Regions from separate parts of the Streptomyces sp. NPDC008092 genome, predicted to be linked through region 3. Evidence: riboswitches for the same ligand, from Rfam matches in the RefSeq annotation. Region 3 holds a riboswitch; each other region holds the start of a gene.

Region 1 (3,529 bases), on a different contig from region 3:
CCGACGGCCTCGGTCAGCTGGGCCACGGCCCGCTCGAACCGCTCGGCCACCTCGTCGGGGTCGGTGCCGGGGCGGATGATGTCGTTGCCGCCCGCGCAGAAGGAGACCAGGTCCGGGGCGAGTTCCAGGGCCTGCGGCACCTGGTCCGCCACGATCTGGTCGAGCAGTTTCCCGCGTACGGCGAGGTTGGTGTAGCCGAAGTCGCCCTCGGGCCGCCGGTCGGACAGCAGTACCGCGAACCGGTCGGCCCAGCCGACGAACGCCCCGTCGGGGCCGGGGTCTCCCACGCCCTCGGTGAAGCTGTCCCCCACCGCGGCGTACGACCCGATCACTGATGCATTGTCACTCTTCGAATCGTCTCCCACATCGGACCATGATTCACCTTCGACTGTGACCTACGCGACCGTAATAAGGGGTTGACGCTCGGTGAGATAAGACACCCTTAAATACTTTGCCAATCCTGGAATAAGTCCCTGACCAGCGATGTTGAAGTGTCGATCGCGGGTGGGGACTCGCGCGGGACGGTCCGGCCCCGGAGACGCCGAAGGCCGGACCCGGGGATCGGGGGTCCGGCCTTCGGAGTGCGTGGGGCACCCGTGGGCGCGCCGGGTCAGCCGACGGCGACACCCTTGGAGCGGAGGTAGGCGACCGGGTCCACGTCCGAGCCGTAGTCGGGGGTGGTGCGGATCTCGAAGTGCAGGTGCGGGCCGGTCACGTTGCCGGTCGCGCCGGAGAGGCCGACCTGCTGGCCCGCGGTCACGGTCTGGCCGACCGAGACGGAGAGGGCCGAGAGGTGGCCGTACTGCGCGTAGTAGCCGTCGGCGAGCCGGATGACGACCTGGTTGCCGTAGGCGCCGCCCCAGCCGGCCGTGACGACCGTACCGGCGCCGACGGCCTTGACCGGGGTGCCGGTCGGGACGACGAAGTCGACGCCCGTGTGGTAGCCGCTGGACCACATGCTGCCGGCCACGTGGTAGCCGGTGCCGACGGCGCCGCCGGTCACCGGGAGGGTGAAGCCGGAGGCGGTCGCGACCGAGCCGTTCGAACCGTCCGAACCGTTCGAGTCGATCGAGGCGTTGGAACCGTTCGAGTCGGCCGAGGACGAGGTCGAGGTCGAGGTCGAGGACTGCGGGTTCGACCGGGCCTGCGGACGGGAGCCCGAGTCCGCGGAGTCCGTCGTGGCGGCGTGCCGGCCGCCGAGGGTCAGCCTGAGGCCGGGGTGGATCAGCGAGGGGTTGTCGCCGACGGCCTGCCGGTTGTCGGCGTAGAGCCGGTGCCAGCCGCCGCGGACGTGCTGGTCGCGGGCGATCTTCGAGAGATAGTCGCCGGGCACCACCGTGTACACGCGGTGTGCGGAATGCGCGGCGCCGGAATTCTGCGCGGCCGTCTCCTTGACCGCGGTCTTCTCGACCACCGGAAGCGACTGTGCGGCCTTTTCGGAAACGGACTGCGCAGCGGCCGCGTGGGCGCCGGTGGCCCCCATGAGCGGCAGGGCCAGCGCGGCGCCACCGGTTCCGGCGACGGCCATCGAGCGGGTGAAACGCTGGGACTTGGGACGGCGGTGCTTACCCTTCGCGGGCATGGCGCATTCCTCTCCTGCGCCTGCGAGGTGAGCTGTCGGGTTCGGGCTGGAGCTGCCCGGCCGCGCACCGTCGCGCGACTACACCCCTAGCCGTCCCGGGAACCGGAACAGGCGGTCATACCTGGTGGGTCCCCCGCTCCTGCCGGGCACGGGTGAGTGTGTGTGGGGACTCCGGGCGGCGGCAGGATTCGGCGTTCCGCCCGGATGTGTGGCGAACGTAAGCGAGTGAGACGGACGTGGACAAGCAGCCGGTTCCGGCCGTCCGAGTTTCACTTGATCCGTTTCCGGAAATACCGGTCACCCTCCGTGAATTCCGGCCTATTCGATTTTCCAACCTTCTTGGAAAGTGCCTGAATTACGTGAACATGACGCGCGACGGACGGTCACGAATATGACGCTCCTCACGCACGTCACGCCACGTCCCCTTATTCCACACCGAGTTGCAATGAAGCCACCAAATCGGGCATATACGTCAAATCCGGCGAAGTCGGATGACTGCCGCATCCAGGTCGCCCTTCAGCCCGGTGTGCAGCCCGTGGTGCAACAGAACGGCACCCCCGTGCACTTCGCCCGTCTCGCGGCATTCGTACGACGCCGCCGGGTCGAGCCCCTGGAGCCGCAGCGCCGGCGCCGGCTCGCCGTAGCTCTGCGCCTGCAGCCAGGCGAGGACGACGGTCTCGTCGCCGAGGGTGTACTGCACCGCGCTGAGCCCGCCGGCCGGCGGCCGCAGCCGGAACTGGTCGCCGCGCTGCACCTGGGGCCGGATCTCCTTGTAGAGCTCCACCCAGCGGCCGGCCTCGGCGAGTTCCTCCTCGGTCCACTGGGAGAGGTCGCCGCCGACCCCGAGCGCCCCGGCCATGGAGCTGACGAACCGGAAGCGCAAGCTGCTGACCCGGCCGTTGAGCTGGTGGTTCGGGCTGTCGGTGACCCAGGCGGACATCACCCGGGCGGGGTGGATCTGGCTGAAGCCGTGCTGGATGGCGAGCCGGTCCAGCGGGTCGGTGTTGTCGGAGGTCCACACCTCGTCGGTACGGCTCATGATCCCGAGGTCGATCCGCCCGCCGCCGCCGGAGCAGGACTCGATGGCGACGTTCGGGTGGGCCGCGCGGAGCCGGTCGAGCAGGGCGTACAGCCCCCGCACGTGGTCGACCCACAGACGCTGCGGGTAGGGCTCGCCGGGCCAGCCCGCATCCGTGAAGCAGCGGTTGAAGTCCCACTTGACGTAGTCGATCGGGGCGCTGGACAACAGGGTGTCGAGCTGCTCCCAGAGGTACTCCTGGACGTCCTCGCGGGCGAGGTTGAGCACGAGCTGGTTGCGGAGTTCCGTCCGCTTCCGTCCCTGCTGGTACTGCACCCAGTCGGGGTGCGCCCGGTACAGGTCGCTGTCCGCGTTGACCATCTCGGGCTCGACCCAGATGCCGAACTGCATGCCGAGGGCGTGCACGTAGTCGGCGAGGGGCTTGAGGCCCTTGGGGAAGCGGTCGGGGTTGGGCGTCCAGTCGCCGAGGCCGGCGCGGTCGCTGGTGCGGGCGCCGAACCAGCCGTCGTCCACCACGAACAGCTCGACGCCGATCGCGGCGGCCCGGCGGGCCAGGGTGGCCTGCTGCTCCTCGGAGATGTCGAAGGTGGTGGCCTCCCACGAGTTGAACAGCACCGGCCGGTCCTGGTCGGCGTCCGGGATGATGTGCGCCCGCTGGTAGGCGTGCCAGGCACGGCTCGCCCCGCCGAAGCCGCCGTCGGACCACAGGCCGGCGAAGACCGGGCTGGTGTACGACTCGCCCTCGGCCAGCATCAGCAGGCCCGAGTCGTCGTAGCCGGCGCCGCCGGTGATCTGCACGCGCGCGTCGGGGAGCTGGGCGACCGCGATCCGCCAGGAGCCGGACCAGCCGAGGGCGCAGCCCCAGACCTCGCCGCGCTCCTCGGTGGCGTCGGTGTCGAGGGCGACCC
Region 2 (3,529 bases), on a different contig from region 3:
CGTCCGTCAGACGGTCTATCTCCTCGGCGACGAACTGCGCCTCGTCGTGCTCGGTGTCGGCGACGTAGCCGGTGATCTGCGCGCCCGCGCCCGCGTTGGTCCACAGGTTCTTCGGGCGGCGGGACTCGTTGCGCTCGATGACCGCGTTGGCGGCGCTCAGGATCGTCTGCGTGGAGCGGTAGTTCTGTTCGAGGAGGATCGTCGTCGCGTTCGGGTAGTCCTCCTCGAACTGGAGGATGTTGCGGATCGTCGCGCCCCGGAAGGCGTAGATCGACTGGTCGGCGTCGCCGACGACGCAGAGCTCGGCGGGGGGCAGGTCGTGCTCGCCGGGCGGGGTGCCGGTGCCGTCGGGGCGCGCGCCGGTGCCGTCGGCGCGCGCGCCGGTGCCGACCAGCTCGCGCACGAGGGCGTACTGGGCGTGGTTGGTGTCCTGGTACTCGTCGACCAGGACGTGCCGGAAGCGGCGGCGGTAGTGCTCGGCGACGTCCGGGAAGGCGCGCAGCAGGTTGACCGTCGTCATGATCAGGTCGTCGAAGTCGAGGGCGTTCGCCTCGCGCAGCCGCGACTGGTAGAGGGCGTAGGCCTGGGCGAGGGTCTTCTCGAAGCCGTCGCTCGCGCGGGCGGCGAAGTCCTCCTCGTCGACCAGCTCGTTCTTGAGGTTGCTGACCTGGGCGCTGAACGACTTCGGCGGGAACCGCTTGGGGTCGAGGTCCAGGTCGCGGCAGACCAGGGCCATCAGGCGCTTGGAGTCGGCCGCGTCGTAGATCGAGAAGGAGGAGGTGAAGCCGAGCTTCTTGCTCTCCCGGCGCAGGATCCGCACGCACGCGCTGTGGAAGGTCATCACCCACATCGCGTTGGCGCGCGGGCCCACGAGGTGCTCGACGCGCTCCTTCATCTCACCCGCGGCCTTGTTGGTGAAGGTGATCGCGAGGATCTGGCCCGGGTGCACCTGGCGCGCGCCGAGGAGGTGGGCGATGCGGTGGGTGAGCACGCGCGTCTTGCCGGAACCGGCGCCGGCCACGATGAGCAACGGAGAGCCGGCATGCACGACGGCCGCCCGCTGGTTGTCGTTCAGCCCCTCCAGGAGCGCGGCCGGGTCCAGGGCCGGGCGTGCGGCGCCGTCGCGGTAGTAGGCGTCCCGGTCCGGGGGCACGTCGAACTTCCCGCCGAACAGATCGTCCGGAATCGACTCCGGAGCGTGCTCGTCCTCGGGCGGCGGCGGAGGTTCCTCGTCATGGCCGCGGGGGGCCTGGAGGTTCGCCAGGAAGCTGTCGTCAAAGAGGCTGCTCATCGCTCTCCGAGTCTAGGGCGCCCCACCGACAACCGGCCGCCGCCCCGAAAACTCGGCCGGGTAACCGAACAGAACCACTCGGTCACGGCCGGTCGACGCGCGTCACGCAGCGGCGAACGCCCACCGCGAGCCTCCCTGTCACCTCGGGCAAGTCGCCCATAGCACCCCAGATCGCCCCGCCTGAACAATTCCCAACATCAAGGTCACGAAAATGTATCGGGCATATCGCACATCAAACTTCACAGAGACCACACGAGTTGGCTAGCGTGCCGGGCAGGCCGTACGACCCCCACCGGCGAACATCGCCGGGCCGCACGGCCTCCGCCGAGTCCGGGGCGCCACCGCGCATCCGGAGCCGGGGACCCACACCGATCCCGGGGTGAATCGGTCCCGACTCCCCTCCGGGGAACGGACCGTAGGGCAACCCTTCCGAACCACCCGCCCGAACCCGACAGCTAACTCGGTAGGCGGAACACTGGAAGGAGTCGCCCCCGTTGGCGTCGCACCGCAAGTCCCGGCCGTCAGGAACGCGCACGGCAGGCATACGCACCCCCGCACTGGCCACCGCCGCACTCACCTCCATGGCCCTGTTCTCCCAGACGGCCGAGGCCGCGCCCTCCGAGGACGGCAAGCCGAGCCTGGAGGAGGTGGAGAAGAAGGTCGACGCCCTCTACCGGCAGGCGGAGTCGGCGACCGAGAAGTACAACGCGGCGAAGGAGCGGACCGGCAAGCAGCGCAAGCAGGTCGACACGCTGCTCGACGACGTCGCCCGGCGCACCGACCGGCTCAACGAGGCACGTGAGGAACTGGGTTCGTTCGCGGCGGCCCAGTACCGGACCGGGGCGAGCGTTCCCGACACGGCGACCTTCCTGCTCGCGGACAGTCCCCAGGACTACTTCGACCAGGACCAGCTGATGAGCCGCCTGACCACGCGCCAGAAGGGCGCGGTCGACGACTACGTCACCCAGCGGTCCGCGACCATGAAGAAGCGGCAGGAGGCCGCCCGGAGCCTCGAGACGCTCACCGAGACGCAGGACGACCTCAAGACGGCCAAGACCACCGTGCAGACGAAGCTGGCCTCCGCACGGGAGCTGCTGTCGCAGCTGACGGCCGCGGAGAAGGCCCGGCTGGCGGCGATCGAGAAGCAGCAGCAGGAAGCGGCCGACCGCAAGGCGGCGGAGCTGGCGAAGCAGCAGGCCGCGGCGGCCGACCAGGAGGCGTCGTCGTCCTCCTCGTCCTCGACGTCGAGCGGCTCGTCCTCCGGCTCCGGCTCCTCCACCTACGCCACGAAGGCCGCCAAGGCGATCGCCTTCGCCCGCGCGCAGATCGGCAAGCCGTACGTGTGGGGCGCCACCGGCCCCGGCTCCTACGACTGCTCAGGACTCTCCCAGGCCGCCTGGAAGGCCGCGGGCGTCTCCCTGCCGCGCACCACCTACGACCAGGTGAACGCCGGCACCACCGTCCCCCTCTCCGACGCCCAGCCCGGCGACCTGGTCTTCTTCTACGACGACGTCAGCCACGTCGGCATCTACATCGGCAACGGCATGATGATCCACGCCCCGAAGCCCGGCGCGTACGTCCGGGAGGAGTCGATCTACTACGGCGGCGAGTCGATCATCCACAGCGTGGTGCGCCCGGCCTGATCCCACGGGGCGCCCGCCGTCGCCCGCACGCTTTTCGGGCCGTACGCGCGCGTGCCCCGCCCCTGCCGCGGCCGACTCTCCCTAGCATCAGGGGCATGTCCGGCATTTCACCCCTCGGCGCCTGGTGGGCGCGGTGTTCGCCTGCGGCCGGGGCCGGGGGCGCCGTGATGGCCACCGGCATCATGTCGGAGGGGCTGTACCTGGCGGGCGCGGAGACCGTGTCCCGGGTGGCGCTGGCGGCGGCCTGCGCGCTGTGGGCGGCACTGGCCGCGGACTTCGCCGCACGGCTGGCGCTCGATCGCCGGCGGTGGGCGGCGGAGGCGCGGACACCGGGCGCGCTCACCGCCGTGGCGGCGACGACGGTGCTGGGGACGCGGTTCTCGGCGCTCGGGTGGCAGCCCCTCGCCGAGGCCCTGCTGGCGCTGTCGGTGGCGCTGTGGCCGCCGTTGCTGGTCCTCGTCGTGCGGCACTGGAAGCCGAGGATGCCGGGAACGGTGTTCCTCGCCTGCGTGGCCACACAGGGGTCGGCCGTGCTGGGCGCGACGCTGGCGGCGGCCCTGACGACGGCGTGGCTCGCGCACCTCTCGCTGGTCCT
Region 3 (3,529 bases):
AGTCCGGCCGACGGGCCGGAGCGCGGCCGTGCCGTCTCCACGCAGTTGTTGGCTCCGGTGCTGTAGCTGCTGCGCAGCCACCGCAGTCCGTGCAGATCAGCACTTGAAGGTACGTTCCGAGGCAGTGCAGTCATGGTGCCTCCTTACGCGCCGTCAGCTATTGCGGCGATGTAATCCAACGAGTCCTCGGGCGAAAGGGCGTGGATCCGGAGCGTGTTGAAGGCCTCCGTGTAGGCCTGGAGGTCTTCTTTCCGCTCCAGGTAGAGGCTACTCGTCAACTGGTCGATAACAACCACGTCCAGATCAGAAGTGCTCGGAAATGAGAAGATTACGAAAGGTCCGGTGATGCCGATATGCGCCCCGGCCGCGAACGGCAGCACCTGGAGCCGTACTTGGGGCAGCCGGGCCGCCTCCACCAGCCGCGTCAGCTGCCGCGCCATCACCCCGGGACCGCCCACCTCCCGGCGCAGCACCGCCTCGTCCAGGACCGCGCTCAGCTCCAGCGGCGGATCGTTGCGCAGCACGTCCTGCCTGGCCAGACGCACCTCCACCAGGGCGTCCAGGGCCTCGTCGTCGCGCCCGTCCACGGCCGCCCGGGTCACCGCACGCGCGTACTCGGGGGTCTGCAGCAGCCCCGGCACGACCGAGGTCTCCAGCGTGCGCATCGCGCTGGCCTGTGACTCCAGGCTGATGAAATCCCGGTAGGCGGGCGGCAGCACCCCACGATAGGCGTGCCACCAGTGGTGCCGCCCCGCCGTGTCCTCCGACCCCGCCAACACCAGCAGCAACTCGCGCAGTTGCCCCTCGACCACGCCGTAGGCGTCCAGGAGTAACCGCACATCGGCCGGTTTCACACCGCTGGCGCCGGTCTCGATCCGGCTCACTTTCGACTGATGCCAGCCCACCAGACGGGCGGCCTCACCGCTCGTGAGGCCGGCGCCGGTGCGCAGTGTGCGCAGTTCGGCGCCCAGTTTCCGGCGGCGTACCGCGGGACCGTTCTGCATGGGCTACTCCTTACTCCTTGCGAGCCGCCCAAATACGGTCTGAGGTCGCAGAGTTCACCGCTTCGAGCGACAGATATATGCATATCTTGGTGGATCGCTCCCCGTGACCGGCCCGGTAATGGCAGTCTGGCGAAGAAGCACCAGTCCGGGACCGTACTCGAACCATCCGCACTGTGTCGGACTCCGGTCCCGAGGAAAGGGACGACGTCGCCATGGCAGACCACCTGGAAGCATCCGTCACTCTGCCGAGCGATCCCGCCTCGGTCTCCGCCGCCCGCTCCTATGCGCTGGACACCCTCGCGGAGTGGGGGCTGCCACCGGAGACGGAGACCGCGGACACCATCCGCCTCATCGTCTCCGAACTCGCCACCAACGCCGTGCAGCACACCTTCGGGCAGTCACCGACCTTCACGGTGGACCTCGTCCTCGACCGTGACGAGCAGCTGCGCATCGGCGTCACGGACAGTCATCCGCGCTTCCCCAAGAGACTCCCCGCCGCGGTCCAGCAGGACAACGGGCGCGGCATGGTCATCATCCGCTGGCTGACCGCCGAGTGCGGCGGCAAGCTCCGGGTACGCCCCACCCGGGAGGGCGGCAAGACCGTCTCCATCGAACTGCCCTGGACGATCCCGGCGGGCACCGTCACCGCGGCCGGCCAGCAGGAACCGTAGCCCTGAGCCCCTGCCGGCCCGCCGTCGGCGTGGGTCAGCTGACCCGGCCGTACCAGACGCTGCGCGTCCAGATCTTCTGGAGCTTCACCACGTCCCCGGTCTTCGGGGCGTGCCAGATCTTTCCCTTCCCGGCGTAGATGCCGACGTGGTACACGCTGGAACCCGAGTGGAAGAAGACCAGGTCCCCGGCCTTGCGGTTGCCGGCCGAGACGTGACGGGTCTTGTTGTACTGCTGGGCCGCCGTACGCGGCAGGGTCTTGCCCGCCTTCTTGAACGAGTACAGCGTCAGCCCCGAGCAGTCGAACCTGTTCGGTCCGGTGGCGCCCCACCTGTAGGGCGCGCCCTTCTTCGAGGCGGCGACCTGAAGTGCCTTCGTCGCCATCGTGGCGGCCGAGGCGTCGGAGGCGACACCCGGGATCACGATCGAGCCGCCCACGGCGGCGATGGTCAGCGCCGAGGCCGTACCGGCCCGGGCCATCAGCGACGGAACACGATTGAGCGCAGTCATGCGCAACCCTTCGTCAGCCGCCTGTGAAGGATGACCTGTCGGATTCGGGCTGGCGAAGTTGCCCGGCCGTGTTGCCACGGCTTCACCCCAAGGGCTGCTCGGCCCGGTCATGGCGCGACCGTGCCGGCGACCCGTCTTGCCTGGGTCCTCCACTCCTGCCGATGCACTTCTGTCGACGGGTCAATCCGGGCGGCGGCAGGACTCGGCGTCCGCCCGGACCGCCCCGCCGCTGTGGCGGGGGCTTGTCGTCAGACAGGGATCTTCACTCACTCGTGTCCGAAAATCCCAACGGAATCGGGGATTTGTGGGGTTACTCACCACCCACCCGTTCGGGTGGACAGCCCTGTGTTCGATTCTCCGTCAACTTCCCTGCGTAGCCCCGGACCTGCGCGGAAGCCGCTTCCGGGCACCCTCGCACGGGCAACCTGAGCGGCCCTCGCGGTCAGGTAAAACCACGCCACACTCCGCCGAACGGCGGTAACCCCTTTGGAGCGTTTCGACCCCGGCCCGGTCGCGCCGTCGACGCATCGCACGGATTCCGGCGGGTGTCACGGTACGCAGTCGGGCGGGAGTACGACGCGAGCGGTCCGGCGCTCACCGTCGAGCACCCGCAACGCCCGTGCCAGCGTGTCCCCGTGAAGCTCCGTCTCGCCCCGCAGATGCATCAGGGCCAGGGCGTCGCGCAGCTCGGACGCCGCGCGCACCAGCGCCTGCGCGGCGCGCAGCCCACGGTAGGTGTCCTCGTTCTGCGCCGGATTGATCCGGCCCAGTAGATCCACCACGTCCAGGTAACGGTCGATCAGCTCGCCCTCGGCGCGGGTCAGCGCGGGCAGCGGCGGGAGCTCCGGCAGCATCGGCGGCTCACCCCGCGTCCGGCAGGCCGAGCGGACCGCGGCGGCTGGGTACGACCCGGTCCACCAGCCCGTACGCCAGCGCTTCCGGCGCGTCCAGGACCAGATCCCGCTCCAGGTCCTGGTGCACCTGTTCGGCCGTGCGCCCCGTGTGCCGGACGAGCATCCCTTCGACCATCGCCCGGACCCGGTCCAACTCCGCGGCCCGGATGAACAGATCACTCGGCTGGCCCTGCACCGGCTCCGGCAGGGACGGCTGCTGGAGCACGATGCGCGCGCCGGGCAGCACGGACCGCTTGCCCGGTGTGCCGGCCGCGAGCAGCACCGCGGCCGACGCCCCGGCCTGCCCGAGGCAGATCGTCTCCACGTCGCAGGTCACGTACCGGACCGTGTCGTAGATCGCGGCCATCGCACTGTACGAACCGCCCGGGGAGTTGATGTGCAGCGAGATGTCCCGCTCCGGAGCGGCGTACTCCAGGTACATGAACTGCGCCA
Region 4 (3,529 bases), on a different contig from region 3:
AAGTCCAGGGACTCCTGGAGCCGCTCCGGCGTGATGTTGGACGCGGCGATGTGCCGGACCTTGCCCGCCCGCACCAGCTCGTCCAGCGCGCCGATGATCTCCTCGACCGGGATCTCGGGCTTGTCGAAGTGCGTGTAGTAGAGGTCGATGTGGTCGGTGCCCAGACGGCGCAGGGACGCGTCGGCGGCGGCCTTGATGTTGGCGGCGGACAGGCCGGGGTACTCGGGGTGCTGGCTGACCTTCGTCGCGATGACGACGTCGTCGCGGTTGCCGCGCGCCTTGACCCAGTTGCCGATGATCGTCTCGGACTCGCCGCCCTTGTTGCCCTCGATCCACGCCGAGTACGAGTCGGCGGTGTCCACGAAGTTGCCGCCCGCGGCGGCGTACGCGTCGAGGACGGCGAAGGAGGTGGCCTCGTCGGCGGTCCAGCCGAAGACGTTGCCGCCGAGGGCGAGCGGGAAGACCTCCAGGTCGGAGGCGCCGAGCTTGCGGAGGGAAGGGGAAGAAGCACTCATGCTTCACTTCAACACGCGTCGCCGGGCACCCCATGCCGACGCAACACGAAGTTCTTGTAAAGGCGCGCCGCCTGCCCGGGGCGCGGCACACCGACGGCCCTGACGCCGGGGGGTTGCCGTCAGGGCCGCCGGGGGCCGGTGGGTGCGGTCCGGGTCAGGTCAGGGGTTGAGGCCCTTGCCGCGCAGCCAGGTCATCGGGTCGATGGCGGTGGCCTGGCCGTTCGGGTGGACCTCCAGGTGGAGGTGCGGGCCGGTCACGTTGCCGGTGGCGCCCACGCGGCCGATGACGTCGCCGGTGGAGACCTTCTGGCCGACCTTGACGCCGATCGAGGACTGGTGGCAGAACCACAGCTCGGTGCCGTCGTCGAGGGTGATGATCGTGCGGTAGCCGTAGGAGCCGGCCCAGCCCGCCTCGGTGACCGTGCCGCTGTGCACGGCCTTGATCAGCGTGCCGGTGGGCGCCGCGAAGTCGAGGCCGGTGTGGTAGCCGGAGGACCACATGGATCCGGCCTGGCCGAAGGTACCGGTGATCGTGTACGAGACGACGGGCAGCGTGTACTGCTTGGCCAGCTCGGCGAGGCGGGCCTGCTCGGCCTTCTGCTTCGCGGAGGCCTCGGCCTTCTCCTTGGCGTCGGCGGCCTTGGCGGCGGCCGCCTTCTCCGCCTTGGCCTCGGCGTCGGCGACCGCCTTGTCGGCGGCGGCGACGGCCTTGGCGCTGGCCTTGGTGTCGAGCTGGCTCTGCTGCTGTGCGGCCTGGGCGATGATCCGGCTGCGCAGCGCCTCGCCGGCGTCGGACGAGGAGGAGTCCGCGTCGGTGGCGGTCGTCGTGGTGACGCTGCTGAGCGCGGTCCGGGTCGCCTGGTGGCCGCCGTCCTCGCCGAGCAGCGAGCCGACGGAGGACGGCAGGTCGGGCAGCGAGATGGAGACCGGCGGCTTGCCGGTGTTGGCGCTGGCCATGCCGCCCGCGCCGACGGCGGCGATGACGCCGACGCCGAGAACCGTGGAGCTGCGGGCGAGCCCGCCGCCCTTCTGCTTGGCGACCCGGTGCCGGCCGCGTACCGCGGAGAGGGACTCCTCGGTGGGGTTCCACTCCTCGAAGGGGCCTTCGTCGGCGCGGTAGCCGCCGTAGCCGAAGGTCTCGGGCTGACGCTGGCTGGGCACGAACGGGGCTGTCGGAGCAGGCGGGTTGGACGCCACGCGGGCGCACTCCTTTCCTTCCGCCGCCTACCGGGTTAGCTGACGGGTTCGGAGCAGGAAGGTCTCCTACGCGCGTATACCGGCCGTTTCGTACCCGGCGGTAGCCGTGCGATTCACCCCAAGGTGGTGGTTCCCCGGTTCCCTTGCGGGATTCGGCGCATGCGCACGGAGCCGTCGCGGGTGACGGCTGGGACGACCGCGCTGCGTTATCGAACGTTAATAGACCCGGCTACCAGATTCCAAGCTGTTCGTCTTGATCATTAAGCTTTCAAAGCTTGGACTTACCTGCCACGACCGGTCAAAAACGGTCGAGTCGGCGGTGCGCGCTGCTCAGCTCAGGAGTCACACAGGTTTTGATGGTGACTCAGTTGTTATGCGCAGGGCGGTCGCACGGACACCGAACGTGACCGCCCGCCGCTCAGGGCCGTCGCACGGCGAGCAGTGCCATGTCGTCCGTCATGCCGCCGCCGGTGTGCCGGCGCACCTCGGCCGCGAGCCGGGCCACCAGGGGGCCCGGGGCGGTGACGGTACGGCCGGTGAGCCGCCGCTCCGGGTCGTAGAACCGGCCGTGCGCGTCCCGCGCCTCGGAGAGGCCGTCGGTGTGCAGCAGCAGCGTGGCCCCGTTCGGGAACGCGTGCTCGGCGGCCCGGTCCGGCCAGGCCCCCAACTCGCCCATCCCGAGCGGCAGCGCGGCCTCCGGCGCCCGCACCGGGCAGACCTCGCCGTCGCCGTGCAGCAGCAGGGGCGGCGGATGGCCCCGGTTGACGAGCCGGAGCGTGCCGTCGCCGTGCGGGAGTTCGGCGAGTACGGCGGTGGTGAAGCCCTCGTGGGCGTCGATGCCGCCGCGCCGGACGCCCTCGCGCGCCAGCGCCCGCTCCAGCCGCCCGGCCACCGCCTCCAGCGTGGCCTCCTGCTCGGCGGCCTCCCGGAACGCCCCGATGACCACGGCGACCGCGGCGACCGCGCCCATCCCCTTGCCGCGTACGTCGCCGACGACCAGCCGCACGCCGTACGGGGTGTCCTGGACGGCGTACAGGTCGCCGCCGATGAAGGTGCCTTCCTGCGCCGCCTCGTAGCGGGCGGCGATCTCGAAGCCGCCGATCCGCTCGGCGGGTTCGGGCAGGACGGCCCGCTGGGCGGCCTCGGCGACCTCGCGGGCGGAGGCGAGGCGCTGGTCGCCGATGCGGACGATCCGGTTGATGCCGGCGGCGAGGACGGCGACGGTGGCCACGGTGACGACCTCGGTGACGGCGTCGGCGTCCGGGAGAACGGCGAACCGCGCGTGCACGGCGTAGGTGGCGACGAGTGCGGCCAGGCCCGTGAGGAGGGTGGTGCGCAGGGAGGAGAGGGGTGCGGCGATCAGCGGGGCGGCCGTGAAGAAGGGCACCGCGGTGAAGGGGGCGGGGGTGAGGACGTCGTAGCAGACGCCGGTGCAGATCAGCAGCGCCGGCAGGAAGCGGGCGAGGGTGCGGGCGGATGCCTGGCCGTGCTGCGCCACCTCTCCACGGCCCACCACGCGACCCCCCTGACGTTCCCGATGCCCTACGTGTTCGACGTGTCCGGTGTGTTCGATGCCTGTCCGTCCAGGTTTGCGGCTGTGAGCGGGTGGGGCGAATGGTGTGGGCCGGGCGGATGAGTGCGGAAGTGTGTGATGAGGAACACGTGCCCGGATATGACTCAGGGCCGGAATCCTCGGATCTTGGATTCCGGCCCTGAGCTTCAGTAGCGGGGACAGGATTTGAACCTGCGACCTCTGGGTTATGAGCCCAGCGAGCTACCGAGCTGCTCCACCCCGCGTCGGTGACACCAGCATACGC

What was found. A riboswitch is a leader RNA that binds a small molecule or an ion and turns the genes downstream of it on or off. The one in region 3 is predicted to bind cyclic di-AMP.
Positions count from the first base shown of each region.
Region 1: another riboswitch for cyclic di-AMP. It lies ahead of ACFZB3_RS04755 (peptidoglycan DD-metalloendopeptidase family protein); the one in region 3 lies ahead of ACFZB3_RS23995 (NlpC/P60 family protein).
Region 2: another riboswitch for cyclic di-AMP. It lies ahead of ACFZB3_RS11280 (NlpC/P60 family protein); the one in region 3 lies ahead of ACFZB3_RS23995 (NlpC/P60 family protein).
Region 4: another riboswitch for cyclic di-AMP. It lies ahead of ACFZB3_RS45630 (peptidoglycan DD-metalloendopeptidase family protein); the one in region 3 lies ahead of ACFZB3_RS23995 (NlpC/P60 family protein).

Region 1 is NZ_JBIBHY010000001.1:1,140,667-1,144,195, reverse strand. Features, by position in the region: gene ACFZB3_RS04760 (GDSL-type esterase/lipase family protein) at 1-332, opposite strand, end outside; gene ACFZB3_RS04755 (peptidoglycan DD-metalloendopeptidase family protein) at 611-1,582, opposite strand; cyclic di-AMP (ydaO/yuaA leader) riboswitch at 1,587-1,747, opposite strand; gene ACFZB3_RS04750 (alpha-galactosidase) at 2,055-3,529, opposite strand, start outside.
Region 2 is NZ_JBIBHY010000003.1:450,040-453,568, reverse strand. Features, by position in the region: gene pcrA (DNA helicase PcrA) at 1-1,291, opposite strand, end outside; cyclic di-AMP (ydaO/yuaA leader) riboswitch at 1,604-1,778, shown strand; gene ACFZB3_RS11280 (NlpC/P60 family protein) at 1,786-2,934, shown strand; gene ACFZB3_RS11275 (tellurite resistance/C4-dicarboxylate transporter family protein) at 3,030-3,529, shown strand, end outside.
Region 3 is NZ_JBIBHY010000007.1:213,568-217,096, forward strand. Features, by position in the region: gene ACFZB3_RS23980 (DUF397 domain-containing protein) at 1-134, opposite strand, end outside; gene ACFZB3_RS23985 (Scr1 family TA system antitoxin-like transcriptional regulator) at 144-1,004, opposite strand; gene ACFZB3_RS23990 (ATP-binding protein) at 1,217-1,675, shown strand; gene ACFZB3_RS23995 (NlpC/P60 family protein) at 1,710-2,183, opposite strand; cyclic di-AMP (ydaO/yuaA leader) riboswitch at 2,187-2,371, opposite strand; gene ACFZB3_RS24000 (hypothetical protein) at 2,732-3,037, opposite strand; gene ACFZB3_RS24005 (ATP-dependent Clp protease proteolytic subunit) at 3,045-3,529, opposite strand, start outside.
Region 4 is NZ_JBIBHY010000022.1:112,555-116,083, reverse strand. Features, by position in the region: gene ACFZB3_RS45635 (aldo/keto reductase) at 1-515, opposite strand, end outside; gene ACFZB3_RS45630 (peptidoglycan DD-metalloendopeptidase family protein) at 675-1,712, opposite strand; cyclic di-AMP (ydaO/yuaA leader) riboswitch at 1,720-1,880, opposite strand; gene ACFZB3_RS45625 (SpoIIE family protein phosphatase) at 2,131-3,228, opposite strand; tRNA gene ACFZB3_RS45620 (tRNA-Met) at 3,436-3,509, opposite strand.